Regions from separate parts of the Brenneria tiliae genome, predicted to be linked through region 1. Evidence: predicted binding sites of a transcription regulator. Region 1 holds the regulator's gene; each other region holds the start of a gene.
What was found. Region 1 encodes CRP, which controls carbon source genes, mostly activating them, when cyclic AMP is high. Its sites were predicted from a motif close to ATGTGANNNNNNTCACAT; they were not measured.

Region 1 (7,753 bases):
CAGCGCCTGCTGGAAGGGAAAAAAATCGAATAGTCCGCCGCGGCAAAAGCACCAGCGGGCGATACGCCGAGGATTACCCCGCTATGCGGACTTCATGACTGTGCGTGACCTCGACGGCTTTATCCAGCATCAGCGCCACCGAGCAATAGCGCTCCGCGGAGAGCGCCACCGCCCGTTCCACCGCTTTCTCCGTCAGCCCTGTGCCCGTCACGATAAAATGCAGATTAATATGGGTAAACAGGCGCGGCGCTTCCGTTCTCCGCTCCGAGGTCAGTTTAACCTCGCAGTCCGCCACGTCATGACGGCCTTTCTGCAGGATCGACACCACGTCAATCGCACTGCAGCCGCCAACCGACATCAACACCATTTCCATTGGGCTTGGCGCCTTGTCTCCCGAATTGCCATCCATCAGCACCTGATGCCCGGACGCTGATTCACCAAGAAAAGTTAAACCTTCAATCCACTTTACTCGAGCCTGCATGCCGCCTCCGCTAAAAATTTTTTGAAAATTTATATCGTTACTGTACAAAAACACGCTATAACCAAAGCTTCATCATGCTGAAGCGAGACAACACAAGACAGGTCCTTCAAGCTGTGTTACAAACGAAAATAGAATCTGCCTTTTCTGGACAAACTCAGATACCGGGGAGATGATGATGTCGCCAGATAGAGGCTCCAGTATATTCCCTGACGTCATTCTTCCTAGACGAATTTTGAATGTTTAGCAGTAATACGCCGTACAGGGAACTCTGAGCCCTGTGATTTGCGCAGTGAATTACAACAGAGGATGATAGCGAATGGTTCTCGGCAAACCGCAAACAGACCCGACTCTCGAATGGTTCCTTTCTCATTGTCATATCCACAAGTATCCATCGAAGAGCACGCTGATTCACCAGGGTGAAAAAGCAGAAACGCTTTACTACATCGTGAAAGGCTCTGTCGCAGTGCTGATCAAAGATGAAGAAGGCAAAGAAATGATTCTCTCTTATCTCAATCAGGGAGATTTTATCGGTGAACTTGGCCTGTTTGAAGAAGGTCAGGAGCGCAGCGCCTGGGTACGGGCGAAAACGGCTTGTGAAGTTGCTGAAATTTCTTATAAAAAGTTCCGGCAGTTGATTCAGGTGAATCCCGATATTCTGATGCGCCTGTCGGCGCAGATGGCCAGCCGACTACAGGTAACTTCAGAGAAAGTCGGTAATCTGGCGTTTCTCGACGTTACCGGCCGTATTGCTCAGACGTTATTAAACCTGGCGAAACAACCCGATGCCATGACTCACCCCGATGGCATGCAAATAAAAATCACCCGTCAGGAAATTGGGCAAATCGTCGGCTGTTCACGCGAAACCGTGGGCCGTATTCTTAAAATGCTGGAAGACCAGAACCTGATCTCCGCACATGGTAAAACGATTGTGGTTTACGGCACCCGTTAAACCATTCCGTTACCCTACAACAAAAAAGCGTGAAGCGAGTTTCACGCTTTTTTTTATCACCATCAACGCAGGTCTCATATTTACCCCTTAGTTAATGAGCAGGGTATTTATTATCAAAATAAATTATTTACCGGCAATGTAAATAGCCTTACCAACAGGCTTAATCTATTATTTTCAATATCGGCAAAATAAAAATCAGCCATGATTTATAAAGTTATATTTTAATATAGATCAATAAAACTCCATTTTTATTTATTTTAAGAAAATCCCTATTAATATGGATATCCGGGGGGATTTTTCAGACAAATCCACCTTATATGAATATATTGCTGAAAACAGAAACCTATGGAAATAAAAAAAACCATCATGAGAATATAACTTATTGATAATAAAACAATAAATATCTTATGCGTAATTTTAATTGGCAATTTAGCTTTCATAGAACCCTCCTTTCCTTTCGATTATTCAAAAGACGCATTGAACTCACCGTATTGAATTGTTTTATTTTTGTGATAACACTGATGCGGGTTTTTGATAAAACTGAAAACTGATATTCCATTTTTAGCGAAAAATCCAACCTTATTACCCTGGGCATATGGAACGATAAATGCCTTAACGAAAGTTATATTCCAACAGGAGATAATCCTTATGAAATACCTACTGCCTTCAGCCGCCGCCGGGCTGTTATGTCTTGCCTGCCAACCAGCGATGGCGGCCGATACCGGCGGCTATGCCACCACCGACGGCGGCAACGTTTCCGGCGCCGTCAATAAAACGGCCGGTTCGATGCAGGACATTGTCGATATCATCGCGGCAGCGCGTCTGGACTCAAGCGGTAAAAAAGTGTCAGGCGGCGCCTACCCCGTAGTCATCACCTATAACGGCAATGAAGATGACTTAATCAAGGCGGCGGAAGCCGATATCTGCGGTCAATGGAGCAAAGCGGCGCGCGGCGTGGAGATCAAGGAGTTTACCAAAGGCATTACCATCCTCGGCGGCAATGGTTCCTCAGCAAACTTCGGTATCTGGATCACCAAGTCCTCCAACGTCGTGGTGCGTAATATGCGCATGGGGTATATGCCCGGAGGCGCCCAGGATGGCGATGCAATCCGCATCGACGACTCCCCGAACGTCTGGATCGACCATAACGAGATCTTCGCGAAAAACCATGAGTGCGAGGGCACGCCGGACGGCGATACCACCTTTGAATCCGCCGTGGATATCAAAAAAGGCTCGACCAACGTCACCGTCTCCTACAACTACATTCACGGCGTCAAAAAGGTCGGCTTAAGCGGTTCCAGCAATAGCGATACCGGACGCAACCTCACCTATCACCACAATATCTACAGCGACGTAAACGCCCGGCTGCCGCTGCAACGAGGCGGTCAGGTGCATGCCTACAACAACCTCTATTCCGGCGTCACCAGTTCAGGGCTGAACGTTCGTCAGAACGGCATCGCATTGATTGAAAGCAACTGGTTCGAGAACGCGAAAAACCCGGTGACATCCCGTTACGATGGCTCGAATTTCGGCACATGGGAACTGCGCAACAACAACATTACCAAACCCGCCGATTTCACCACCTACGGCATCACCTGGGACAAAGATTCCAAAGCCTATGTCAATGCCGATAGCTGGACCAGCACCGGCACATTCCCCGCACTCCCTTATAGCTACTCGCCGGTAACCGCGCAATGCGTAAAAGATAAACTGGCGAACTATGCCGGCGTCGGCAAGAACCTTGCCGTATTGACCGCCTCCGCCTGTCAATGACGACGCGCTGATTTAATTCGGGCGAGTTGGGTAAACTCGCCCGTTTTTACACGGTCGATCAGAGAAAGCTTAAGGCAGGACCTTCGCCGACTGGATAACCACGGGTTTGAGCGGCACGTTCTGATACGGGCCGACGTTTTCCGTCTGCACCTGGGAAATCTTATCCGCGACCTCCATCCCTTTAACCACCCGGCCAAAGACCGCGTAGCCAAAATCGCGCTGGCCGTGATCGAGAAAGGCGTTGTCCGCCACGTTGATAAAGAACTGGCTGGTGGCGCTGTCTTTGTCGGCGGTACGCGCCATGGCGATGGTGCCGCGCAGGTTGCGCAAACCGTTATCCGCCTCGTTTTTGATCGGCGGGTTGGGCGCTTTCTGCTTCATATCATCGGTAAAGCCGCCGCCCTGGATCATAAAGCCGGGGATCACGCGATGAAACGTGGTGCCGTTATAAAAACCGTTATTCACGTACTCGACAAAGTTTTTCACCGAAACCGGGGCTTTTTGCTCATCCAACGCCAGCTCAATGTTTCCCGCCGAAGTGGTCAGCAACACATGCGTAACGCCCGTGGCGGCAAACAGCGGGGAAAAAGCGCTAAGTGAAATCAAGGCCGCCGCGGCAACCAGAGTACGTTTGAACATGATAATTCCTTGTGGATAAGACTGGTTACAGAAAGCGTAATGATTGTAAATACCCGCCCTCGGCAACGCCACCGATTTACCTTTTTTTACGTAGCGAATTCACATCGTAACCAATCGTTAACCGCCGCCCTGAGTAAGGGCCGGCATAACGGCCGGCCTCCAGCCGATAAATCACCCCATAAGTTCCGAACGCACCGCCAGATCGCGGCTGTACTGGCGGCTGGCCTCCACCAGCATGGTGGTATAGGCATTTTTCGGCGTATCGCGGGTCAAGTCGCCGATATCCAGCGTTTCCAGTATCCGGCCGTACTGCATCACCGCCACCTTATGGCATAGATGGGAAATCACCCCCAGATCGTGGGTCACCAGCAGATAGGTCAATTTCTCCTGCTGCTGCAACTCGGCCAGCAGATTGAGGATTTCCGCCTGCACGGAAACGTCCAGCGCCGAGGTGGGCTCATCCAGCAGCAGCACCCGCGGCTCCAGGATCAACGCCCGGGCGATGGCGACGCGCTGACGCTGCCCGCCGGAAAGCTGGTGGGGATAGCGGCGGCGAAACGTCGTTCCCAGCCCCACCTTTTCCAGCAGCGCATCAATACGGTCGTCGCGGTCGGCAAAGCGATGGATCAACAGCGGCTCTTCCAGTATCGACTCCACGGTATGGCGGGGATGCAGCGAGCCATAGGGGTCCTGAAACACCATCTGCACCCGGCGGCAGCGCCCCCGATCGATACGGTGCGCCAGCGGCTGGCCGTCAATCAGCAGCTTGCCCTGCCAGTGGTTAAACAAGCCGGCCAGACATTTCAGTACCGTGGTTTTCCCCGAACCGGACTCCCCCACCAGGCCGAAGATAGCGCCATCATTAACGGTAAGATTTACATCGTACAGCACCTGATTCCGCGTGCTGCCCTGGCCGAAAGAGAGGTTCAGATCGTTCACCTCAATCATGGGACGGTTATGCATCGTTTCTGCTCCTTAGGCGTTAATCCAGGCCGGATCGCGGTTCATCACCGGCAGGCGCGCTCTGGGATGGTCGATATCCGGCAGCGAATTCAGCAGGCCGCGAGTGTAGGGATGCCGCGCATTATCCAGATCGGCGGCGGCGATGGACTCCACCACGCGCCCGGCGTACATCACCAGCACCCGATCGCAGAAGCTGCGCACCAGATTGATATCATGGCTGATAAAAATCAGTCCCAGTCCGCGTTCGCCCACCAGATCGTCGAGCATCGCCAGCACCTGCAAACGCACGGAAACGTCCAGCGCCGAGGTCGGCTCATCGGCAATCACCACTTCCGGTTCGGTGATCAGCATCATGGCGATCATAATGCGCTGTCCCTGCCCGCCCGACACCTCATGGGGATAGAGGCCGTATACCCGCTCCGGCTGGCGGATGCGCACCACCTCCAGCATCGCCATCACTCTGGCTTTCGCCTCCTGACGGGAAACCTTGTGGTGCGCCAGATACGCCTCGGCGATCTGATCGCCCACGCACACCACCGGATTCAGCGAATACTTGGGATCCTGCATGATCATCGACATGCGCTTGCCGCGGATCTGGCGCATGCGCGCCTCATCCGCCTGCAGCAGATCGATATCGCCGAAACGCATCCGATCGGCGCTGATACGGGCGCTGTGCGGATGCAGTTGCAGCAGGGCGCGCCCGACGGTGGATTTACCGGAGCCGGACTCGCCGACGATGGCCAGCTTTTCGCAGCCGAGCGAAAAGGAGACGCCGCGCACCGCGTCGGTCACCACGCCGCCGTTGACGAAGCTTACCCGCAGATTGGCGACGTCCAGCAACGGCGCGCCGCGGGAGGCGGGGTTATTCAGTTCTGGGATCGAGGATGTCACGTAGGCCGTCTCCAAGAAAGTTGAACGCCAGGCTGTTAATCAGAATCGCCAGCCCCGGGATTGTTACCAGCCACCAGCACTCCATCATGTAACGCCGGCCGGCGGAAATCATCGCCCCCCATTCGGGATCGGGCGGCTGCGCCCCCAGTCCCAGGAAGCCCAGCCCGGCGGCGGTGAGAATGATGCCCGCCATATTCATGGTGATACGGATAATCACCGACGGCAGGCACAGCGGCACAATGTGATGCAGCAGGATGCGAATGGATGAAGCCCCCTGCAGTTTCACCGCGGAGACAAAGTCGGCGTGCCGCAGCGACAGGGTTTCCGCCCGCGCCAGACGGGCGATCGGCGGCCAGGCGGTCAGCGTAATGGCAATCACCACATGCTCCAGCCCCGGGCCGAGCGCCGCCACAAAGGCCAGCGCCAGCACCAGGCTGGGGAACGAGATAAAAATATCGGTAATCCGCATCAGCACGGTGTCCACCACCCCGCCGTAGTAGCCGGCGACCACGCCAAGCAGCAGGCCGATCGGCCCGACGGTCACCGACACCAGCGCCACGATATACAGCGTGATGCGCGAACCGTAAACCAGACGGCTGAAGACGTCGCGGCCAAACTCATCGCTGCCGAACCAGTGGGCGGCGCCCGGCGCCTGCAGCGCGTTGGCCAGATCCTGCGCCAGCGGATCGTGGGTGGCGATCCAGGGCGCGAAAATCGCCACCAGCATCAGCATCAGCACAATGGCGGAGCCGATGGCCGTCAGCGGATTGCGCAGCATCAGCAGCAGAAAACCGGCCAGCCGCGCGCCGCGCAGCCGCAGACGCCCCGCGCGCTTTTCCGGCGGCGTGCGGACCATCGAGTCACGGACTACCGGCGGCTCAGAGGAAATATTCATGCGTTGGTCCTCGGGTCAAAGATTTGATACAGCATGTCCGACAGCAGGTTCAGGCTGACGAAGATCAGCCCCACCAGCAGGACGCACCCCATCACCGCATTCATATCGCCCAATAGCAGGCTGCCGGTGAGATAAGAGCCGAAACCCGGCCAGGAGAACACCGTTTCGATCAGCACCGCGCCCTCCAGCAGCGACCCGTAGGCCAGCGCCACCACCGTCAGCAGCTGCACCAGAATATTGCGGAACGCGTGTCCCCAGACGACGCGGAATTCGGACAGGCCCTTGACCCGCGCGGTAATGATGTACTCCTGCGAGAGCTGCGCCAGCATAAAGCTGCGCGTCATACGGCTGATATAGGCCAGCGAGTGGAAGCCGAGAATGGTGGCGGGCAATACCAGATGATTCAGCGCGCTGCGGAAAACGTCCCACTCCCCCGCCAGCATGGCGTCCAGCAACAGCAGGCCGGTGCGGTTTTCCACCAGGCCGTCGTACGCCATATCCACCCGTCCGGCGCCGCCGACCCAGTTAAGCCAGGCGTAAAACAGCAGCAGCCCCATCATGCCGACCCAGAAAATCGGCGTGGAGTAGCCGGCCAGACTGATAAAACGCACCGCGTAATCCGCCCATTTCCCCCGTCTTGCCGCCGCCAGCACGCCGAGCGGCACGCCCAGTCCCGCGCCGACGATAATCGCCATGGTGGCCAGTTCGATGGTGGCGGGGAAGACGCGGACGATATCGTCGACCACCGGGCGCCCGGTGAGCAACGCGTTGCCCAAATCGCCGTGCAGCAGCGAATTGAAGTAGATAAAAAACTGCACGTACAGCGGCTTATCCAGGCCCAGCTGCTGATACATCTGCTGATAGGTGCTTTGATCGGCGTCCTGTCCGACAATCGCCAGCACCGGGTCGATCGGCATCACGCGGCCAATCACAAACGTCAGAATCAATAACCCGAACAGCGTGACGATGACCTGAAACAGGCGTTTTACCAGGCGATGCGGCAATCCGCCCGGCTTGTTCCACTCAGAGAAAACCATATTCTTTCTCCCGATATCCCGGCGCGTCGCGACCCCAAGTCGCCGCTGACGCGCTGGTGAGATGAGGCACAGGATGCAGATGACGGACCGACGGACGCGGCGCCATCATCTGACCGGCAGCGCAC
Region 2 (7,753 bases), on a different contig from region 1:
ATCTTCTCCAATACGTCGGCAAAGCGGATATCGCCCTGCACGCTGGCGCGCCCGACGCCGGTAACCCGCACCGTGCCCCCTCTGATGGCCCCCGCCGCCAGGAAATAAGACGCCGACGACGCATCGCCCTCCACCAGGTAATCCCCCGGAGAGCGGTATTGCCGACCGCCTGAGACGTAAAACTGCTGATAATTCTCGTTACGCACCTCGATACCGAAGGTTTTCATCATATTCAGGGTGATATCGATATAGGGTTTGGAAACCAGATCGCCCTGAATGCGGATACGGGTATCCTGAGGAGCCAGAGGCGCCGCCATCAGCAGCGCGGTCAGAAACTGGCTGGATACGCTGCCGTCGACGCTGATGTCGCCTCCCTGAAACCCGCCGTGCAGGCGCAAGGGCGGATAGTTTTCCTGCTCCAGATAATCCACCTTCGCGCCGCCCTGGCGCAGGGAGTCAACCAGATGACCGATGGGACGCTCTTTCATCCGCGGCTCCCCCGTCAGAACGATGTCGCCGTCGGTCAAACACAGCGCCGCGGCCAGCGGGCGCATGGCGGTTCCGGCATTTCCCAGAAACAGTTCAAGCGGCTTCTGCGCTTGCAACGCGCCGCCTACCCCAACGATTTCGCACTGGGTGCGGCTGGAAGAGAGCTGATAACTCACCCCCAGCGCCTGCAGCGCATTAAGCATATGGCGAACGTCATCGCTGTCCAGCAGATTGGTCAAGCGAGTCGTCCCGGCGGACAAGGCCGCCAGCAGGAGCGCCCGGTTCGAGACGCTTTTTGATCCGGGGAGGTTAATCGTGCCGTTAATCAATTTAACCGGCGGTAGGGTCAGGGATTCCTGCATGTGAAACTTATTCTCCAAACGTGAACACAGAAACCCCGGCAGGCGCCGGGGTTTTCAGATCGTCAAACCCGTCATTCATGCGCTACGGGAATGACTGAAGCGGTACGCCTTGTCATTACCCGCGGCGGCGCTCGAAATCCGCCATAAATTCCGTCAGCGCCTTGACGCCCGCCAGCGGCATGGCGTTATAGATGGAGGCGCGCATACCGCCCACGGCGCGGTGTCCTTTCAGCGCGTGGAGACCGGCAGCCTGAGCTTCTTCCAGAAAAACCTTGTCCAGTTCGGCATTCGCCAACAGGAAAGGCACGTTCATGCGGGAACGGTTAGCCGCGGCCACGTCGTTGCTGTAAAAATCGCTGTTATCAATCGCCCCGTAGAGCCAGTCGGCTTTATCCTGGTTGCGTTTTTCCATTTCCAGCAGACCGCCCTGCTCTTTCAGCCATTTGAACACCATGCCGGAAAGATACCAGGCAAAGGTCGGCGGGGTGTTAAACATCGAGTCGTTGTCGGCCAGAACCTGGTAATCGAGAATGGAGGGCAGTTCGCGGCGCGCCTTACCCAGCAAATCATCGCGCACAATAACCAGCGTCAGTCCGGCCGGACCGATGTTCTTCTGCGCGCCGGCATAGATCACGCCATAGCGGCTGACGTCGATAGGACGGGATAAAATACTGGAAGAAAAGTCGGCCACCACGATTTTATCGCCGAAATCGGGGGTCTCTTCGATGGCAAGCCCGTCAATGGTTTCATTCGGGCAGTAATGCACGAAAGCGGACTCGTCGGACAGCGCCCACTCGCTCATCGGCTTCACGCTGCGCAGACCGTCTACGCGCGTTTTCACATCCACCACGTTCGGGGCGCAGTATTTTTCCGCTTCCTTAACCGCGCTGTGCGCCCAATAGCCGCCGTCGATATAGTCGGCCTGCGTTTTTTCGCCCAGCAGATTGAGCGGCACCGCCGCGAACTGCGCCCGGGCGCCGCCGTGGCAGAAAAGCACTTTATAGTTGGAAGGGATTTTCAGTAAATCGCGCAGATCCTGCTCGGATTCAGCCGCAACCTGCATAAATTCTTTGCTGCGATGGCTGATCTCCATTACCGATGTACCCAGGCCATGCCAGTTGCATAGTTCCTGTTCGGCACGGCGTAATACCTCGACCGGCAGCATGGCTGGACCGGCGCTAAAATTAAAAACCTGAGTCATTTCCCCTCACCACATCTTAAAAAATAACGATTATTTTATCACAATGGTTCAAAACACACTGTTTTACCTGCCATCGGTTTTATCACTCGTCAACCCTGGCTGCAATGCTTATTGCGCGTTGCCGTCCAAAACGCCGCCTTGGCGGCGGTGTCCGCATCCCATGTTATCGAGCTGTTAAGAATAAATAGAGTCCGCCGCCAAAAGTCCGTATCATGCCCGTCCCGATCTCACCTGCATAAGTAAAACCATGACCCAAACCTTTATCCCAGGCAAAGACGCCGCCCTGGAAGACTCCATCGCCCGTTTTCAGCAACAGCTCCAGGATCTGGGGTTCGACATCGAAGAGGCCTCATGGCTGAATCCGGTGCCGCACGTCTGGTCGGTGCACATTCGCGATCGTGATTGTCCGCTCTGCTTCACCAACGGTAAAGGCGCCAGCAAAAAAGCCGCGCTGGCTTCGGCGCTGGGCGAATATTTCGAACGCCTGTCGACAAACTATTTTTTTGCCGATTTTTACCTCGGCAAAACCATAGCCCAGAGCGAATTCGTGCATTACCCCGATGAAAAATGGTTCGCCATTGCGCCGGATAATACCCTGCCGGAGGGCATCCTGGATGCGCGCCTGCGCGAATTCTACGACCCTGAGCAGGCGCTCGGCGCCAGCGATCTCATCGACCTGCAGTCCGGTAACGCCGAGCGGGGGATCTGCGCGCTGCCGTTTATCCGCCAGCGCGATCTGCAAAAGGTCTACATTCCGATGAACATCATCGGCAACCTGTACGTATCCAACGGCATGTCCGCGGGCAATACCGCCAGCGAGGCCCGCGTGCAGGGGCTATCCGAAGTATTTGAACGCAGTATTAAAAACCGCATTATCGCGCAGTCGATCAGCCTGCCTGCCATTCCCCAGGCGGTGTTGAACCGCTATCCGGGCGTGGTTGAAGCCATTGCCACACTGGAAAAAGAGGGCTTCCCGATCTTCGCCTACGACGCCTCCCTCGGCGGTCGATACCCGGTTATCTGCGTGGTGCTGTTTAATCCGGCGAACGGCACCTGTTTCGCCTCATTTGGCGCGCATCCCGATTTTGGCGTGGCGCTGGAGCGTACGGTGACCGAACTGCTGCAAGGGCGCGGGCTGAAAGATTTGGACGTTTTCACCGCGCCGACTTTTGACGTCGACGAAGTCGCCGAGCATGCCAATCTGGAGACCCATTTCATCGACTCCAGCGGTCTGATCTCCTGGGATATGTTTAAGGATCGGGCCGACTACCCGTTTGTCGACTGGAGCTTCAGCGGCACCACGGAAGAGGAGTTCGCCACGTTGATGGCGATTTTCCAGCGGGAAGATCAAGAGGTGTATATCGCGGACTACCAGCATCTGTCCGTTTACGCCTGCCGCATTCTGGTTCCCGGCATGTCGGATATTTATCCCGCCGACGATCTGCTGCTGGCCAATAACGCCATGGGCGCGCATCTGCGCGATACGCTGCTGGCGTTGCCGGACAGCCGCTGGGAAAAAGCGGATTATCTCGCCCTGTTGCAGCAGTTGGATGACGAAGGCTTTGACGACTTCACCCGGGTGCGCGAACTGCTGGGTATCGCCACGGGTAAGGATAACGCCTGGTTCACGTTGCGTATCGGCGAGTTGAAATCGATGCTGGCATTGGCCGGCGGCGATCTGGAACAGGCCTTAATCTGGGCGGAATGGACGCAGGATTTCAACGGTTCGGTCTTCCCCGCGCCGCGCGCCAATTACTACCGCTGCCTGCAAACGCTATTGCAGCTGGCGCTGGAGCCGCAACGCAACCCCGCCGACTATTACGACGCTTTCGTCAGCATGTACGGACGAGAAACCGTGGATGCGGCCGGCGCGGCCATCGCCGGCGAACAGAGTTTCTACGGGCTGTTTGCCATTGATGACGCCTTCGCCGCCTTACCGGCGCACCGCTCGCTGCTGGCGGCGTATGAGAAACTGCAACGGGCGAAAAGCCGTTACCGGCAAGCCAATTGATGCCGGCGACGGCTCAGTGATATTCTTCTATATCGGCGGCGCGACCCTGCCGGCATAACGCGGCGATAGTCTGTTTTCGGCATAAACACACCGGTACTCCTTAAATCCGCAGGGGTACCGTTATTCGAAAGCAATATTTCCCTTTATCGCCACCGCCTTAAAAGCGAATTGTTACGAAGCGGTGAAATTTAAATTAAATTACATCATAAATACCGCCCCTAAATTATACAAAGCATGATAATTATTAACGCCTAATCGGGCGGCAAAGGCCGGCGAATTCAAATCTTTTTGTAAAGTTTAAAATATTTTTTCCATATAAAAATCAATTAGATAATATATAAACAAGGGGGTTTTTAGCGGTCTGTACGGGTACTAGTTTCGCGCAATATGATCCACGTCAAATTTTGCTTTATACTGCTTTGCTAGTATCTCGACGCTGATAAATTTTAAGAGAGAGTTAGTGTGAAAGCTGACAACCCCTTTACTCTACTATTACCGGCCGCAATGGCGAAAGTCGCCGAAGACGCCGGTGTCTATAAAGCAACAAAACATCCGTGGACCACGTTTTATCTGGCGATCACCGCGGGCGTCTTTATCTCGATTGCATTTGTCTTTTATATTACCGCCACCACCGGCACAGCGACGATCCCTTTTGGCATCGCCAAGCTGATTGGCGGTATCTGTTTCTCGCTGGGGCTAATGCTGGTGGTGGTTTGCGGCGCGGATTTATTTACCTCCACCGTGCTGACGGTCATCGCCAAGGCCAGTGGACGTATCACCTGGAAACAACTAGCCTGTAATTGGGTTAATGTCTATATCGGCAACCTGTTCGGCGCCCTGCTCTTTGTCGCGCTGATTTGGTTTGCCGGCGAGCATAGGGTCGCCAACGGCGCATGGGGACTCAACGTTCTGCAAACCGCCAATCACAAACTTGAGCACACTTTTGTTGAGGCACTGTGCCTGGGAATTCTGGCAAACCTGATGGTATGCCTGGCCGTGTGGATGAGTTATTCCGGTCGAACCCTGACGGACAAAATGTTTGCGATGATTTTGCCGGTCGCCATGTTTGTCGCCAGCGGTTTTGAACACAGTATCGCCAACATGTTTATGGTTCCGATGGGGATCGTAATCAAGAATTTTGCCGCCCCCGAATTCTGGCAGGCAATAGAAATGGTGCCCTCTCAATTTGAACATTTAACCGTTAGTCATTTCATCACAAGCAATCTTATCCCTGTCACGATAGGGAATATTATTGGTGGAGGCTTACTGGTGGGTTTAACGTATTGGGTAATTTATTTGCGCGGCGGAGACCAGCACTAGGGTGCAATCAGCCGCAACGTCGGGTTTTAAAAAAATCCATATCAAAGGTAGGTGTAAAATGACCGATCTGAATGAAAAATTAGCCAGCGCATGGCAGGGTTTTAGCAAAGGTGAATGGCAGGATGGAGTCAACGTTCGTGACTTCATTCAGAAAAACTACACGCCGTATGAAGGTGACGAATCTTTCCTCGCCGGCGCGACCCCGGCGACCACCGCGCTGTGGGATAAAGTCATGGAAGGCGTCAAACTGGAAAACCGCACCCATGCGCCGGTTGATTTCGATACCAACGTGGCGGCGACCATCACCTCCCACGATGCCGGCTACATCAATCAAAGCCAGGAAAAAATCGTCGGTCTGCAAACCGAAGCTCCGCTGAAACGCGCGCTTATTCCCTTCGGCGGCATCAAGATGATTGAAAGCTCCTGCAAGGCGTACGATCGCCAGTTGGATCCGCAACTGAAAAAAATCTTCACCGAATACCGTAAAACACACAACCAGGGCGTTTTCGATGTTTATACCCCTGACATCCTGCGCTGTCGTAAATCAGGCGTGCTGACCGGTCTGCCCGACGCCTACGGCCGCGGCCGCATCATCGGCGACTATCGCCGCGTGGCGCTGTACGGTATCGATTACCTGATGAAAGACAAGTTCGCCCAGTTCTCTTCCCTGCAATCCAAACTGGAAAACGGCGAAGATCTGGAAGCGACCATCCGTCTGCGCGAAGAGATCGCCGAACAGCATCGTGCGCTGGGCCAGATCAAGGAAATGGCCGCCAAATACGGCTGCGATATTTCCGGTCCCGCCACCACTGCGCAGGAAGCGGTACAGTGGACTTACTTCGGCTACCTGGCCGCGGTTAAATCGCAGAACGGCGCCGCGATGTCCTTCGGTCGCGTATCCACCTTCCTGGATATCTACTTCGAACGCGATCTGCAAGCCGGTAAAATCACCGAAGAAGAAGCTCAGGAACTGGTCGACCATCTGGTGATGAAACTGCGTATGGTCCGTTTCCTGCGTACGCCGGAATATGATGAACTGTTCTCCGGCGACCCGATCTGGGCAACCGAATCCCTGGCGGGCATGGGTCTTGACGGACGTACGCTGGTTACCAAAAACAGCTTCCGTTTCCTGAACACCCTGTACACCATGGGGCCGTCGCCGGAACCGAACATGACCATTCTGTGGTCCGAAAGACTGCCGCTGAACTTCAAGAAATACGCCGCGAAAGTCTCCATCGATACTTCTTCCCTGCAGTATGAAAACGACGACCTGATGCGTCCTGACTTCAACAACGATGACTATGCCATCGCCTGTTGCGTCAGCCCGATGGTGGTTGGTAAGCAAATGCAGTTCTTCGGCGCCCGCGCCAACCTGGCGAAAACCATGCTGTATGCCATCAACGGCGGCGTGGATGAAAAAATGAAGATGCAGGTGGGTCCGAAATCCGCTCCGATCAAGAGCGAATACCTGGACTTCGAGGAAGTGATGGAGCGTATGGATCACTTCATGGACTGGCTGGCCAAACAGTACGTCACCGCGCTGAACATCATCCACTACATGCATGATAAATACAGCTACGAAGCGTCGCTGATGGCGCTGCACGACCGCGACGTTTACCGTACCATGGCCTGCGGCATCGCCGGTCTGTCGGTTGCCGCCGACTCCCTGTCCGCCATCAAATACGCCAAGGTGAAACCGATTCGTGACGAAGACGGCCTGGCCGTCGACTTCGATATCGAAGGCGAATATCCGCAGTTCGGCAACAACGACCCGCGCGTCGATGAACTGGCCTGCGACCTGGTTGAACGTTTTATGAAGAAAATTCAGCAGCTGAATACCTATCGCGGCGCCACGCCGACCCAGTCGGTTCTGACCATCACCTCCAACGTGGTATATGGTAAGAAAACCGGTAATACGCCTGACGGTCGCCGCGCCGGCGCGCCGTTCGGACCGGGCGCCAACCCGATGCACGGACGCGATCAGAAAGGCGCCGTGGCCTCGCTGACCTCGGTGGCGAAACTGCCGTTCGCCTACGCCAAAGACGGTATTTCCTATACTTTCTCCATCGTTCCGAACGCGCTGGGTAAAGATGACGACGTGCGTAAAGCCAACCTTGCCGGCCTGATGGATGGTTACTTCCACCATGAAACGGCCAACATTGAAGGCGGCCAGCATCTGAACGTCAACGTGATGAACCGTGAAATGCTGCTTGACGCCATGGAAAACCCGGAAAAATATCCGCAGTTGACCATTCGCGTATCCGGCTATGCAGTGCGTTTCAACTCACTGACCAAAGAACAACAGCAGGACGTCATCACCCGTACTTTCACCCAGTCGATCTGATTTCCCTGACTGTCTGAAAAAGCGTA
Region 3 (7,753 bases), on a different contig from region 1:
AAAAACCTCGTATTTATTAATTCTCCGCAAATACGCGGGTTTTTTGTTTTTGCGGGTAAGAACTGTCCGAAACCCTTTCCCTAATTATCATTTATTTAACCGCCATTGCCGTTTGTTCCGCATAATGGCGGCTTATTTTATTGCCGTACCATCTGTGCAAACAGAATGCATTAAGCTATATGTTTTGTTAAACCCGATAGATTTCAAGGGGCGGGAAGGCGCTCGACGCGCCGGCGACTTGAAAAGGTAAGAGTAGTAATATTATGGTTGCAGAGAGTCTACTAATGTATTTAAAGCGTATTTTAATCATCCTGTGTTTTACGGCGTCATCCGCCATGCCGATTGTGACTTATGCAACTGACACGGCGCATAGCGGCGGTGTGGCGAGCAGCGGTACTACGACTAGCGGCGTCGGCGCTGAAGCCGGCGGGCATGATGAAAGCTGGTGGCAGAGAAGTAAAAATAACCTGTCTAAAACATGGTCGGAATCCCCGAACCACGATATCTATATTCCCGCTATTACCTGGCATAACCGCTGGACCTACGATAAAGATAAAACCGATGAATATAACGAGCGTCCGTGGGGCGCGGGATATGGTGTTTCACGCCTGGATGAAGACGGCGACTGGCATGGGATTTACGCCATGGCGTTTAAGGATTCCCATAATAAATGGGAGCCTATCGGCGGTTATGGCTTTGAGAAACGCTGGCGGCCGACCCGCGATCAGGATTTCCAACTGGGGCTGGGTTTTACCGCCGGCGTGACGATGCGCGATAACTGGAACTATATTCCTATTCCGGTGCTGTTGCCTCTGGCCTCAATCAATTATCAGAAGCTCTCTTTCCAGGCGACCTATATTCCCGGCACCTACAATAACGGCAACGTCTTTTTCGCCTGGTTCAGATGGCAAATTTGATCCCGCCGTTCCCCTTTGTTGATACTTAATTCGCCAAACCCCTTTCGCAATAATTGAAAGGGGTTTGACGCAGGGGATTAAATCCGTCGCGTTTATCGGGCGATATTATCGGGTAATTATCCGCTGGTTATTTATTCAAATGTAAACCATATTGACTGAAATTCATTCGCCGTTCTCCGTTACAATAGCGACACTTCTTTCTTGAGCGGATATTGCGCTGTGCCATTACTGATTATCACCACCATATTGTGGGCTTTTTCATTTAGCCTGATTGGCGAATATCTGGCCGGCCAGGTCGACAGCTGGTTTTCCGTATTGATGCGCGTCGGGCTGGCGGCATTGGTCTTCCTGCCGTTTTTACGCTGGCGGGGCTATGCGCCGCGGGTGATTTTACTTTATCTGCTGGTGGGCGCCTGCCAACTGGGGATTATGTATCTGTTTGTTTTCCAGGCGTATCTATACCTTACGGTGCCTGAATTTTTACTCTTCACGGTAATGACGCCGCTGTATGTCACCTTAATTTACGATCTGCTGCGGCGCGAGCGCCTGCGCTGGGGCTATATGTTCAGCGCGCTGCTGGCGGTGCTGGGGGCAGCGGTGATCCGCTACGACGAGGTCAGCACGCATTTTCTGTGGGGGCTGGTGCTGGTACAGGCCGCCAACATTTTCTTTGCCATCGGGCAGGTCGGATACAAGCGCCTGATGGAAGTGCATCCGATGCCGCAGCATACCGCCTTTTCATGGTTCTATCTGGGCGCGCTGGCGGTTTCGGTGGCGGCCTGGCTGCTGTTTGGTAACGCCGATAAACTGCCCACGACGTCGTTGCAGTGGGGAGTCCTGGTTTGGCTGGGGGTTGCGGCTTCGGGGTTGGGCTACTTTATGTGGAACTATGGCGCCACCCAGGTCGACGCGGGCACCCTGGGGATCATGAATAATTTCCACGTTCCCGCCGGGTTGCTGGTCAACCTGGCTATCTGGCAGGAAAAGGTCCACTGGCCGAGCTTTATCATTGGGGCCATTATTATCATGTCCTCGCTGTGGGTACACCGGCATTGGGTCGCGAAGCGTCCCGCACAAAGGGTAAATGCTCACAGGCGTGCTGACGCGCCGAGCGAATAAAGGCTTCGATCACCGGTTGGCGCTGTTCCCCGTCCCGCACGGCGGCGTACAACCGGCTCCACAGCCCCTCTCCCAGCGTTTTTGTCACAATCAGTCCCTGACGTTCAAAGCTCTCCACCACCCAGTGCGGCAGCGCGGCGATCCCCATGCGGGCGGCCACCATCTGGATCAGCAGCAGCGTGTTGTCGACGCTCTTCAGCGCCGGGCTGACGCCGGCCGGTTGCAGAAAGTGGCGCCAGACGTCCAGCCGCTGGCGCTGAACCGGATAGATCATCAGGGTTTCCGCCCCCAGGTCTTCCGGTTCGATTTTATCTTTTCCCACCAGCGGATGGTCGGGCGCCAGCGCCAGCCGGACTTCAAAATCGAACAGCGGCGCGTAGTGCAGCCCGCTGCGCGGCAGGATATCCGAGGTCATCACCAGATCCAGCTCGCCCTGTTGCAGCGCGGGCTGCGGGTCGAAGGTGACGCCGGATTTAAAGTCCGTCGCCACCTGCGGCCAGTTTTGATGGAACTCATCCAGCGCCGGGGTCAGCCACTGAATACAGCTGTGACACTCAATCGCCAGACGCAGCGTGGCCTGGTGCGGTTCATGACACGCCTGTAGCGCCTGCTGAATCTGCGGCAACACCTGCTCGGCCAACTGCAACAGGATCTCTCCCTGCGGCGTAAAGCGCAGCGGCTGGCTTTTACGCACAAATAGCCTGAACCCAAGACGCTGCTCCAGATCGCTGAACTGGTGTGATAACGCCGACTGGGTTTGATGCAGCGCGGCGGCGGCGGCGGCCAACGACCCCGTATTGCGCAGTGCTTGCAGCGTTCGCAGGTGTTTAAGTTCGATCATGAGAGTCCTTCACAGTGACAGTGAATAAATTGCGCTTGTGCATTATACACTACCTGCGGATTATGGATGTGTAAACATCTGGACGGCTAAATGAGGAATTAACGATGACCATCTTAAATCACACACTGGGTTTTCCGCGCGTTGGATTACGACGTGAACTGAAAAAAGCGCAGGAAAGCTATTGGGCAGGCAACGCAACCCGGGAAGAGTTGCTGGCCGTTGGACGCGATCTTCGGGCGCGTCACTGGCAGCAACAAAAGGATGCGGGCGTCGATCTGCTGCCGGTGGGTGATTTCGCCTGGTACGATCATGTCCTCACCACCAGCCTGCTGCTGGGGAACGTACCGGCCCGTCATCAGAATGCCGATGGCTCGGTCGATCTGGACACGCTGTTCCGCATCGGCCGCGGACGCGCGCCGACCGGCGAACCCGCCGCCGCCGCCGAGATGACCAAGTGGTTCAACACTAACTACCATTATATGGTGCCGGAATTTGTCAAAGGCCAGCAGTTCAAACTGACCTGGACGCAACTGCTGGAAGAAGTGGACGAAGCGCTGGCGCTGGGCCACAAGGTGAAGCCCGTGCTGCTGGGGCCGGTCACCTATCTGTGGCTGGGTAAGGTAAAAGGCGAGCAGTTCGATCGCCTGTCGCTGTTGCAGGATATTTTACCGGTCTATCGGCAGGTATTGGCCGAGCTGGCTAAACGCGGCATCGAATGGGTGCAGATCGATGAGCCGGCGCTGGTGCTGGAGCTGCCGCCGGAGTGGCTGGCGGCGTTCCAACCGGCGTACGATGCGCTGCAAGGGCCGGTGAAACTGTTGCTGACCACCTATTTCGACAGCATCGGCCAGAATCTGGATACGGTCAAAGCGCTGCCGGTACAGGGGCTGCACGTCGATCTGGTGCACGGCAAAGACGACGCTGCTGCGCTGAATGAACAATTGCCCGCCGACTGGCTGCTGTCGCTGGGGGTGATTAACGGGCGCAACGTCTGGCGCGCCGACCTGAGCGCCTGGTTTGAGCGCCTGCAACCGCTGGCGGGCAAACGGAATCTGTGGCTGGGAAGCTCCTGCTCTTTGCTGCACAGCCCGATCGATTTAAGCGTCGAAACGCGTCTGGACGATGAGGTGAAAAGCTGGTTTGCCTTCGCCATCCAGAAATGTGCGGAGCTGTCTCTGCTTTCCCAGGCGCTGAACGGCGGCGATGTGCAGGCGCTGGACGCGTACAGCGCGCCGATCCGCGCTCGCCGTACGTCCACCCGCGTAAACAATCCGGCGGTGGAGCGGCGTCTGGCGGCCATCACTGCGCAGGATAGTCTGCGTCAGAGCGCTTACCCGCTGCGCGCCGCGGCTCAGCGCGAACGCTTCAAGCTGCCGGCATGGCCGACCACCACCATCGGCTCTTTCCCGCAAACCACGGAAATTCGCGGCCTGCGTCTGGACTTCAAGCAAGGGCGTCTGGACGGAAACAACTACCGCACCGGCATCGCCGAGCATATCAAGCAGGCGGTGGTCGAGCAGGAACGTCTGGGACTGGACGTGCTGGTGCACGGCGAAGCCGAGCGTAACGATATGGTGGAGTATTTCGGCGAGCATCTGGACGGTTTCGTCTTTACCCAGAACGGCTGGGTGCAGAGCTATGGCTCCCGCTGCGTGAAGCCGCCGGTGATTATCGGCGACGTCAGCCGCCCGCAGGCCATTACCGTTGAGTGGGCGAAATACGCCCAGTCGCTGACCGACAAGCCGATGAAAGGCATGCTTACCGGCCCGGTGACCATTCTGTGCTGGTCGTTCCCGCGCGAAGACGTGACGCGTGAAACCATCGCCAAACAGATTGCGCTGGCGCTGCGCGACGAAGTGGCCGATCTGGAAAAAGCCGGTATCGGCATTATTCAGATCGATGAACCCGCCCTGCGTGAAGGTCTGCCGCTGCGCCGTTCCGACTGGGATGCCTATCTGGCCTGGGCGGTGGACGCTTTCCGCCTGAATGCCGCCGTGGCGCGAGACGATACGCAGATCCACACCCATATGTGTTACTGCGAATTCAACGACATTATGGATTCCATCGCCGCGCTGGACGCCGATGTGATCACCATCGAAACCTCGCGTTCCGATATGGAGCTGCTGGAGTCGTTTGAAGAGTTTGAGTATCCGAACGAAATCGGTCCGGGCGTGTATGATATCCACTCGCCGAATGTGCCGAGCGTGGAGTGGATCGAAGCGCTGCTGAAGAAAGCGGCGCAGCGTATCCCGGCGGAGCGTCTGTGGGTTAACCCGGACTGCGGTCTGAAAACCCGCGGCTGGCCGGAAACCCGCCAGGCGCTGGCCAATATGGTTGAGGCGGCCCGGCGTCTGCGCGACGCGCGCTAAGCCGGTAACATTAACGATCGGTTACAGGGAGGCGCTGCCTCCCTCAGACTATTGACAACGCTCGTTATTAGGGAGAGCGTGGCGAGGGGCCGTAGCGGCGTAAGCCGCCGGAGCGCCCCTCGGTACGGTAGGCCCGGGTATCGCCGACTTACAGGCGACTTTGTCAGCAACCTCCCTTTTTTACGCATAGAAACAGCGGGTTTTTTGTCTGCCGCCAGGAATAGCAACGGCTAAAGAATCTACAATAACGGAACCAAAACGGCGCAAAAGCGTTGTTGATAACGCTTAATAGTGATGTGAATCACAATTTTATGTATGTTGAGTTTCTGTTTCTTTTTTATGAGTGATTGTCATCACTAAAAAACGCCTGGTAATAGGCTAAAATTCTTCCTTATTTCCTCTGATGACTTAACTTATTGCCTGGGAGGGCGGTTATGTCCAAATCTGATGTGTTTCATCTCGGTCTGACAAAGCCTGATTTACAGGGCGCGACGCTGGCGATTGTGCCGGGCGACCCTGAGCGAGTGGAAAAAATAGCCCGCCTGCTGGATAACCCGGTCCCTCTGGCGTCGCACCGTGAATTTACCTCCTGGCGCGGCGAACTGGACGGCAAGCCGATTATCGTCTGTTCCACCGGCATTGGCGGCCCGTCAACGTCGATTGCGGTGGAGGAGCTGGCGCAGCTGGGCATCCGCACCTTCCTGCGGGTGGGGACGACCGGGGCGATCCAGCCGGGCATCAACGTGGGGGATGTGCTGGTGACGACCGCGGCGGTACGGCTCGACGGCGCCAGCCTGCATTTCGCGCCGCTGGAATTTCCGGCGGTGGCCGATTTTGACTGCACCACCGCCCTGGTCGAGGCGGCAAAGGCGTCCGGCGCGGCGCTGCACGTTGGCGTGACCGCATCATCCGATACGTTTTACCCCGGCCAGGAGCGTTATGATACCTTTTCAGGCCGCGTGGTGCGCCGTTTCCAGGGATCGATGGAAGAGTGGCAAAGCATGGGGGTGCTGAATTATGAAATGGAATCCGCCACCCTGCTGACGATGTGCGCCAGCCAGGGGCTGCGCGCCGGGATGATAGCCGGGGTGATTGTCAATCGCACCCAGCAGGAAATTCCCGATGTCGCCACCATGAAGCTGGCTGAAACCACGGTGGTCAAGGTTCTGCTGGACGCCACCCGTCGCCTGCTGGCTCGCGCATAAACGGTATTACCGCATATCGGGCCGGCGATAGGCAATGCCGGCCCGTTTCCCGGCCTGCCCGTTATGACCACCGCAAGGAGATGTATGACCGAACCCACGTTACTCCATCCTTCCCTGGTTCCGCTGGACGGCGGGATCAATTTCCGCGATCTGGGCGGCAATCGGACGGCGGACGGGCGGCTTATCCGCCGCGGCAAGCTATTTCGAGCCGGCTCGCTGGATTTATTGACGCCGGCGGACTGCGAACGCCTGGCCGGCGTGCCCGTCGCCGATGTTCTCGACTACCGCGATCCGGATGAAATCGCCCTCAAGCCCGATATCCTGTGGCCCGGCGCGAACTACCATCCGTTCCCCGCCAACCCGCTGCGGCACGAAGTCACGGCGAATCTGGATTCTTTGGGATCGGAGGTGCTGGAGTCCTTCGACTCGCGGGCCTTTATGCTGGAACTTTACCGCCGTTTGCCTTTCGATAATTCCGCTTATCGCCAACTGGCGTCGCTGCTGTTGCAGCCGGATAACGGCGCGCTGGTACAGCACTGCGCGGTGGGCAAAGACCGCACCGGTCTGGGATCGGCGCTGGTGATGCTGGCGCTGGGGGTTGATGAGCAAACGGTGATTGAAGATTATCTGCTGACCGAAACCACGCTGACGCCATTCCGGCAGCAGTTGATGACGCATCTGGCGCAGACCCTGAGCGAGAAAGCGCTGGGGCGGTTTTCCTATGTGCTGTCGGTTAAGGAAGAGTTTATCGTCACGGCGCTGCGGGCGATTAATGAACGCCACGGTTCGGTTGACGGCTGGATGGAGGCGGAGTACGGGCTGGATAACCGCGCCCGGCAGTTTCTGCAGGATAAATATCTGGCGTGATGCCGAACGCGCCGGGAAAGCGATGACAAAGGCCGGTCATATTAACCGGCCTTGGATCGTTGACAAACTAGCCTTATGACCGTCGTCCCCGCGGCTGTAGGCGGGGACCTTCTTCCGCTGGTAGCGCCGAGTTCAAGGGATTCCCGCCTGCGCGGGAATGACGGATTTGTAGGTTGAGACTTTGTCATCAATTGAAAGGCCGGTCATGGACCGGCCTTTGTCGTTTCCGCGTTTAGCTTTTATCGATCAGCCGGTATTGCGCATCCCCGCGGCGACCCCCGCGATGGTCACCATCAACGCCAGCTCTACCTCCGGGTCCGGCTCTTCCTGCTGACGCGAGCGGTGCAGCAGCTCGGCCTGAAGCACGTTCAACGGGTCGGTATACACGTTGCGCAACGCGATGGATTCGGCGATCCACGGCAGGTCTTCCATCAG
Region 4 (7,753 bases), 110 kb from region 1:
GCATTGAAAAGGTTACAACGGAATAAGATTCAATCTGCCGTGACGCACGCCGGTTTGCGCCATTACCGATTCCGCGAAATGTTCCACCTGTGAGGAAGTACCGCGCAGGATCACCGTTTCCACACACTCTTCATGGCTCAGATGCGTGTGCATGGTGGAGACCGTTAAATCATGATGGTCGTGCTGCATTTCGGCCAGCCGGCTGGAAAGCTGGCGCTCGTGGTGATCGTAGACGTAGCTCAGCACCGCCACGCACTCTCCGTTTTCATCCGTCGCCAGCGTCATTTCCCCCAGCTCGCGACGCAACATATCGCGGAACGCTTCGGAACGATTGACATAACCTTTGCGCCGCATCAGTTCATCAAAGTCTCGCGCCAGTTGATCATCCATTGATATCGTCAGTCTTTGCATCGTCGTCCTCAAGGGAAAAACAGGTCGGTCAAATCGGCAGGAAAAAATTATCGGCGCAATAAAAACAATGCTGGCGCAATCCGTCAAGGGAATTGCGCCAGCGCGCAGCGGTTAGAGCAGGATGCGCAGCATACGGCGCAGCGGTTCAGCGGCTCCCCACAGCAGCTGGTCGCCGACGGTAAAGGCGGACAGATACTCCGGCCCCATATTCAGTTTGCGCAGGCGCCCGACCGGGGTGGACAGCGTACCGGTCACCGCCGCCGGGGTCAGTTCGCGCATCGTGATCTCGCGATCGTTCGGCACCACTTTCACCCAGTCGTTATGGGTGGCCAGCAGCTGTTCGATTTCCGGCAGCGCCACGTCTTTTTTCAGCTTGATGGTAAACGCCTGACTGTGGCAGCGCAGCGCGCCCACGCGCACGCACAGGCCGTCCACCGGGATCGTCCGGCTGCCGCCGAGGATCTTGTTGGTTTCCGCCTGGCCTTTCCACTCTTCACGGCTCTGGCCGTTATCCAGCTGTTTGTCGATCCACGGGATCAGGCTGCCCGCCAGCGGCACCCCGAAGTTGTCGGTCGGCAGCGTGCCGCTGCGGGTCAGCGCCGTCACTTTACGTTCGATATCCAGAATGGCTGAAGCCGGATCCTGAAGCTCTTTCGCCACGTCTCCATGCAGCATGCCCATCTGCACCAGCAGTTCGCGCATGTGGCGCGCGCCGCCGCCGGAAGCCGCCTGATAGGTGGCGACGGACACCCAGTCCACCAGATCGTTGGCGAACAGGCCGCCGAGCGACATCAGCATCAGGCTGACGGTACAGTTGCCGCCGACAAAGGTTTTAACGCCTTTATCCAGCCCCTGTCCGATCACCGCGTGGTTGACCGGGTCAAGGATGATAATCGCCTCGTCCTTCATGCGCAGGGAAGAGGCGGCGTCAATCCAATAGCCCTGCCAGCCGCTTTCACGCAGCTTTGGATAGACTTCATTGGTATAATCGCCGCCCTGGCAGGTGATGATGATGTCCAGCGCGCGCAGCGCGTCCAGATTGTAGGCGTCCTGCAATACGCCTTGCCGCCCCCCCAACGCCGGCGCTGGCTCTCCGTGCTGGGAAGTGGAAAAGAACACCGGGCGGATAGCGTCGAAGTCGCGTTCTTCCACCATGCGCTGCATGAGAACCGAACCGACCATACCGCGCCAGCCAATAAAACCAACATTTTTCATGGTAACTGTCCTGCCTTGGGGGTAACAAAAAGAATTACGGCTGCTGTCTTAGTGTAGTAAACACATTAGTTATGATAGTAAACACATTAAGAGTAACGACTTTCCACCATACAAAATGTACGCAAAGTCGCAAGTGAATTTATTCGATAGTACGACGTTTTTCAGCAGTCATTCTAATATGGCCGCCGTGGCGCAGGATGATGTACGCCCGCATTCGATTTCAGGAGCAAAAAACCACCATGAAAGAAATGATCTCCGCAACCGTGCTGTTGCTGCTAATTATGGATCCCCTCGGCAATCTGCCTATCTTTATGTCGGTGCTAAAACATCTGGATCCCAAACGGCGACGCGTGGTGCTGATCCGCGAGATGCTTATCGCCCTGGGGCTGATGCTGACCTTTCTGTTTGCCGGGGAGCGGATCCTGGTTTTTCTTAATCTGCGCACCGAAACGGTATCGATTTCCGGCGGCATCATCCTTTTCCTGATCGCCATCCGCATGATCTTTCCCTCCAGGGAGGGCAGCAGCACCGGCCTGCCCGCCGGGGAAGAGCCGTTTCTGGTGCCGCTGGCGATCCCGCTGGTGGCCGGCCCGTCGATTCTGGCGGCGCTGATGCTGCTTTCCCACCAATATCCCCATCAGTTGCCGCACCTGACGCTGGCGTTATTTATCGCCTGGGCAATCTCTTTTATCATTCTGTTGATGTCGAACCTGTTTTTACGGCTGCTGGGGGAGAAAGGCGTCAGCGCGCTGGAGAAACTGATGGGGTTGATTCTGGTGATGCTGTCGACGCAGATGTTTCTGGACGGCGTACGGGCGTATATGAAGCTGTAAATCGACGGGGCGCCGCGGCCCCGTCTGATTACCATCAGAGGAAAACGCTGCCCGCCGCGGCCAGCAGGAAGGCGATGGTGCCGATCAGCGTTTCCATTACCGTCCAGGTTTTCAGCGTGGTTTTCTCATCCATTTCCAGGAAACGCCCGACCAGCCAGAAGCCGGAGTCGTTCACGTGCGACAGCACCGTCGCGCCGCCGGCGATGGCGATAACGATAAAGCACAGATCGAACTGACTCAGCCCGGTGGTCGCCGCCACCGCCGGCGCCATCAGCGCCGCCGTGGTGGTCAACGCCACGGTGGCCGACCCCTGGGCGATACGCAACGCGGCGGAGACCACGAACGCGGCGACAATCACCGGCATACCGGTATCGGACAGCATATCGGCCAGCGCCGTACCGATCCCGCTGGCGCGCAGTACGCCGCCGAACATACCGCCGGCCCCGGTAACCAGAATAATGGAACATACCGGCCCGAGCGCGCCTTCACACACCTTATTAAGATGATTGCGGCTGCGCTGTCCGCTGAACATGATCAGAGAAAATAGCACGGTGATCAGCAGAGCCACCGGGGTTTTCCCCAACATCCGCAGGACCTGCACCACGGTATTGTCGCCGTTTATCACCCCCATGACCGTCAGCGTGTTCAGCCCGGTATCCAGAAAGATCAATACCAGCGGCAGCAACAGTACGCTCAATACCACTGAAAACGAGGGCGGCGTATGTTGTTCATCGGCCTTGACCTCTTCCAGAAAGGTGGAAGGCAGTGGTACATGGAACTTCTTGCCTGCCCACAGACCGAACAGATAGCTGCCCAGATACCAAGTCGGAAAGGCGATAATCAGACCGACGATCACCAGCAGACCGATATTGGCGCCAAGCAGTTCGCTGGCGGCAACCGGCCCCGGATGAGGCGGCAGTAACGCGTGCATCACCGCAAATGCCCCGGCGGCGGGCAGCGCGTACTTCAGGGTTGAGCCGCCAAAACGTTTCGCCACGCTGAAGATGATCGGCAGCATAACGACCAGGCCGGCATCGAAAAAGATGGGGAAACCGAACAACAATGAGGCGATACCCAACGCAAACGGCGCCCGATGCTCACCGAATTTATTGATCAGCGTATCGGCCAATACGTTGGCGCCGCCGGTAACCTCCAGCAAGCGTCCGATCATCGCCCCCAAACCGACCAGCAAGGCGACCGACGCCAGCGTACCGCCGAAACCGCTCAGTAGCGTAGGGACGATATTTTCATAAGGCGTTTTTGTTACCAGCGCGGTCACCAGGCTGACTAATACCAGCGCCAGGAACGCATGGATTTTAAAACGCATAACCAGTACGAGTAACAAGGCCACGGCGCCTACCGCAATCAGCAACAGCACGCCGGCACTATAAGCAGATGTTATTTCTGTCATATTTATTATCCTTTCAATCACCCAGTGGAATGACTGATTGTTTGTGAGATATGTCACATCGCCATTTGATACCGGTAACATGATACGGGTAACATGTTAAGATCGGGAACTGATATGTTTCATTTAATTTACATTTTGGGATGGAGATCAAATTATGCCGGGCCAAAGCATTATTCTTATGGGCGTTTCAGGTAGCGGGAAATCGTCGGTGGGCGCCGCATTGGCCCGGGCTATTCAGGCCAAATTCATTGACGGCGACGATCTGCATCCGCGCGCCAATATTCAGAAAATGGCCGGCGGTACGCCGCTGAATGACGAAGACCGCGCCCCCTGGCTGGAACGTCTGAACGACGCCGCCTACAGCCTGTTTCACAAAAACGAAACCGGCATCATCGTCTGTTCGGCATTAAAGAAACGCTACCGCGACCGCCTGCGCCGCGACAATGAAGGGATGATTTTTCTCTATCTGAAAGGCAGTTTCGATATCATTCTGGCGCGGCATAGGGCCCGCGCCGGACACTTTATGCCGACGGAGCTGCTCAAAAGCCAGTTTGACGCGCTGGAAGAACCGGGCGGCGACGAGCCGGATGTGCTGACGATAGACATCGACGGCAGCATGGAAGAGGTGGTTAACCGCTGCGTTGAGGCGCTGCGCAGCCATCAGCGGGCGTGATATCGGCCGGCGGGGCTTTGGCGCTAAATGCTATCGCCATCCAGCAAAGTGAAACCGACATCGACCATTGCCGGCGTAACCCGCTCGCCGCGCAAACGCGCCAGCAGGCGCTCCGCGCCAATCTGCCCCATGCGCTCGCGTGGGGTAAGCACGCTGGCCAGCTTCGGCACCATCGCCTGACCGATGTCGTGCCCGTGAAAACCGGCGATCCCCATATCTTGCGGCACGCGCAATCCCTGGCGCTGGCACTCGAACATCGCGCCGACGGCCAGATCGTCGTTGGTACAGAAAATGCTGTCGATCGGCGGATACTCAGCCTGCGCCTGCCGCAATAACTCGCCCCCCAGCGAATAGGAAGAGGCGAGCTCGCTCATCACGCAATAGCTCGCCAGCCCGTTATCCCGCATCGCCTGCTGATAGCCGCGGCATTTTATGATCGTCCGTTCGTCCTGACGCGCGCCGAGGTAAACCACGTGGCGGCGCCCCCGCTCAATCATATGCTGGGTCATCTGCCGCGCCGCTGCAAAATTATCGAACCCCACCGCGATATCCAGGCAGGGAGAAACCGAGTCCATCAGTTCCACCACCGGAATACCCGCCACATCAATCATCTGACGGGTGCGATCGGTATGCAAACGGTCGGACAGAATCAGGCCGTCGATGTTATAGGCCAGCAACGACATCAGCCGCTGCTCTTCCTTTTCGGGGTGATACCCATAGTGCGCCAGCATGGTCTGATAACCCTGCGCTTCGGTAACCCGTTCAATACCCCGCAGCACTTCCGCAAACACCTGGTTGGTCAACGACGGCAGCAGCACGCCGATCGCCCGGCTGGTGGCGCTGGCAAGCATATTGGGGGCCTGATTGGGGATGTAGCCCAGCGCGTCAAGTGCAATGGCTATCTTTTCCTGCAACGCCACGGAAACCTGAGCCGGATTGCGCAAATAACGGCTCACCGTCATTTTCGTCACGCCGACCCGGTCGGCAACATCCTGGAGAACCGGTCTTTTTTTCTTCATTATCCACGGATCACGCCTGAAATATTGAGCGGGATTCTAGCAAAAAAAGCGCGCACGGCATATCAGGACCGGCGTTTTTAAACGTTACGAACGGCGGCCCAAGGGCGATGCGGCAAGCGCCGGATGCGTTTACGCCGCGGCGCTTATACCGGCGGTAAATCAAACAGCAGGATTTCGCTCTCCTGAGCGGCATGAACCGACAGGGTTTCTTCATCCCAGACGGCCAGCGCGTCGCTGGTCGCCGCCTGATGACCGTTAATCTCCACGCTGCCGCGCACCACCTGGATCCAGATCCGGCGTCCGGCCTGTACCCGATAAATCGACTGTTCCTGCGGCTTCAGCGCCCAGCGCCACAGCGTCATGTCCTGAAAAACCTGCAGCGAGCCGTCGCGGGCATCCGGCGACAGCACCAACTGGCGGCCCTGCGGCATATCGAAGCGTTTTTGTTCATAGCGCGGCGTCAGCCCGGCTTGTTGCGGGATAATCCAAATCTGGTACAGATGCAGCAACTCATCACGGCTGGCGTTGTATTCCGAATGGCGAATCCCGGTGCCGGCGCTCATGATCTGAAACTCGCCGGCCTGAATCTGCTCTTTGTTGCCCATGCTGTCCTGATGCTCAACCGTACCTTCCAGAACATAGGTGAGGATTTCCATATCCTTATGCGGATGGGTGCCGAAGCCTTTGCCGCCTTCAATCCGGTCTTCATTGATGACGCGCAGCGCCGAGAAGCCCATAAATTCCGGTTCATAATAGTCGGCAAATGAGAAAGTATGCCAGCTGTCAAGCCAGCCGTGGTTTGCATGGCCGCGCTGTTGCGCTTTGCGTACGTAAATCATGTCGGTTTCTCCCCGCGTTTCGTTAGCTGCCTAATGGGATAGGTTTTAAGTCAAAGTCTAACGGGTAGCCGGGAATAAGATAGCGCAAAAAACTCACCGCCCGGTTCAAAAAATCAGAACGGGATAAGTACGCAGAGTTCAGCGTCACGCAGTGGCGGTTCGGAGGGTGGCGGGCAGGGATAACCTAAAAAAAAAGCCAGCACCCGAGCTGGCTAAATAAATACTGGAAGCAATGTGAGCAATGTCGTGCCTTCGCAGAAACCGCCCGGTGACCTGGATGTCTCCACCCGGTCTTCCGGTTGGCTTCCCCGGAAAGCAGTGCAATAATAATCATTATCATTCGCGTCTGTAAAGCATTTTATTTGATGGGCTTCCTTGTTCCCCCCCTCACGCCTCAGTCAGCGCCCGCGCCAGCAGCGTGATCGGGTGTTCGCACGGCTTGCCGGTGGACATTTCGATTTGCCATTTGCAGGTTTCGCAGTCGGTGATCACCACATCCGCGCCGCTTTCCTCGATCTGCCGAAACAGCGGCGCGCCGATCCCCTGCGCGGTGGCGTAATTTTCCTTCTTGAAGCCGTAGGTGCCGGCAATGCCGCAGCACTGGGAATCCAGCACCCTCAGTTCGATACCGGGAATGCGCTGCAGCAGCGCCAGCGTGTAGGCGGTCCAGCCCATCTTTTCCAGATGGCAGGGGGTGTGATAGGCCACCCGCAGCGGCAGCGCGCGCAGCGGCAGTTCACGCCCCTCTTCCTCCAATAGCCGGTACAGCCGCCGGGTGGCCAGTTCAATGCCATCGCGCACGCGCTCGGTGTCCACGCCCAGCAGATGCGGATATTCATCGCGCAAGGTAAAGGCGCAGCTGGACGACGTCGCCACCACAGGTATGGACTTGCCGTTGATCGCCTCGTCCAGCGATTGAATATTCACCCGCGCCTGCTTTCTCGCCCGATCGTGAAAGCCATTGGCGATCAGCGGCACGCCGCAGCACTTTTCTTTGCTCAGCAGTTGAACGCCGATATTCATGGCGTTAAAAATCCGCACCAGATCTTTTCCCAACTGGGGATGGTTGTAGTTAACGTAGCAGCCATGAAAGTAGGCGACCTGCTCGGGGTAGCCTTGCTGCCTTTGCGCCTGCCGGCGATACCAGCGGCGGAAGGTGCCGAAGGAATATTTCGGCAACTGGCGGCGATGGTCGATTTTTAAGGCTTTATCCAGCAGTTGACGCACCGGTTTCAGGCCGGTCGCCGTGTTCACCAGCGGAGCAAACGGGGTGGAAACCGTTCCCATCAGATCGGTATGGCTCAGAATGGCGTCGCGCAGGGTGGGCTTATGGCTGCTGTAGTTGGCTTTCG

Region 2: a site for CRP is predicted at 4,449-4,466, ahead of focA (formate transporter FocA). Genes of this name have one in related genera too.
Region 3: a site for CRP is predicted at 5,536-5,553, ahead of udp (uridine phosphorylase). Genes of this name have one in related genera too.
Region 4: a site for CRP is predicted at 3,912-3,929, ahead of MFP24_RS10750 (GntP family permease). Genes of this name have one in related genera too.

What each region holds. Positions count from the first base shown of each region.
Region 1 covers NZ_JAKPCB010000096.1:48,994-56,746, forward strand. The annotation lists gene MFP24_RS10215 (phosphoribulokinase) at 1-33, shown strand, start outside; gene MFP24_RS10220 (OsmC family protein) at 74-481, opposite strand; gene crp (cAMP-activated global transcriptional regulator CRP) at 798-1,430, shown strand; gene MFP24_RS10230 (polysaccharide lyase) at 2,079-3,203, shown strand; gene ppiA (peptidylprolyl isomerase A) at 3,273-3,842, opposite strand; gene MFP24_RS10240 (ABC transporter ATP-binding protein) at 4,014-4,790, opposite strand; gene MFP24_RS10245 (ABC transporter ATP-binding protein) at 4,818-5,696, opposite strand; gene MFP24_RS10250 (ABC transporter permease) at 5,668-6,474, opposite strand; gene MFP24_RS10255 (ABC transporter permease) at 6,588-7,628, opposite strand; gene MFP24_RS10260 (ABC transporter substrate-binding protein) at 7,753-7,753, opposite strand, start outside.
Region 2 covers NZ_JAKPCB010000103.1:204,230-211,982, reverse strand. The annotation lists gene aroA (3-phosphoshikimate 1-carboxyvinyltransferase) at 1-851, opposite strand, end outside; gene serC (3-phosphoserine/phosphohydroxythreonine transaminase) at 967-2,052, opposite strand; gene ycaO (30S ribosomal protein S12 methylthiotransferase accessory factor YcaO) at 2,300-4,063, shown strand; gene focA (formate transporter FocA) at 4,526-5,383, shown strand; gene pflB (formate C-acetyltransferase) at 5,442-7,727, shown strand.
Region 3 covers NZ_JAKPCB010000101.1:354,258-362,010, forward strand. The annotation lists gene pagP (lipid IV(A) palmitoyltransferase PagP) at 285-917, shown strand; gene MFP24_RS18535 (carboxylate/amino acid/amine transporter) at 1,137-2,036, shown strand; gene metR (HTH-type transcriptional regulator MetR) at 1,942-2,877, opposite strand; gene metE (5-methyltetrahydropteroyltriglutamate--homocysteine S-methyltransferase) at 2,982-5,246, shown strand; gene udp (uridine phosphorylase) at 5,681-6,451, shown strand; gene MFP24_RS18555 (tyrosine-protein phosphatase) at 6,536-7,318, shown strand; gene ppc (phosphoenolpyruvate carboxylase) at 7,565-7,753, opposite strand, start outside.
Region 4 covers NZ_JAKPCB010000096.1:162,390-170,142, forward strand. The annotation lists gene nikR (nickel-responsive transcriptional regulator NikR) at 13-411, opposite strand; gene asd (aspartate-semialdehyde dehydrogenase) at 523-1,626, opposite strand; gene MFP24_RS10745 (YhgN family NAAT transporter) at 1,866-2,459, shown strand; gene MFP24_RS10750 (GntP family permease) at 2,494-3,870, opposite strand; gene MFP24_RS10755 (gluconokinase) at 4,025-4,543, shown strand; gene gntR (gluconate operon transcriptional repressor GntR) at 4,567-5,562, opposite strand; gene MFP24_RS10765 (pirin family protein) at 5,706-6,401, opposite strand; gene glpC (anaerobic glycerol-3-phosphate dehydrogenase subunit GlpC) at 6,789-7,753, opposite strand, start outside.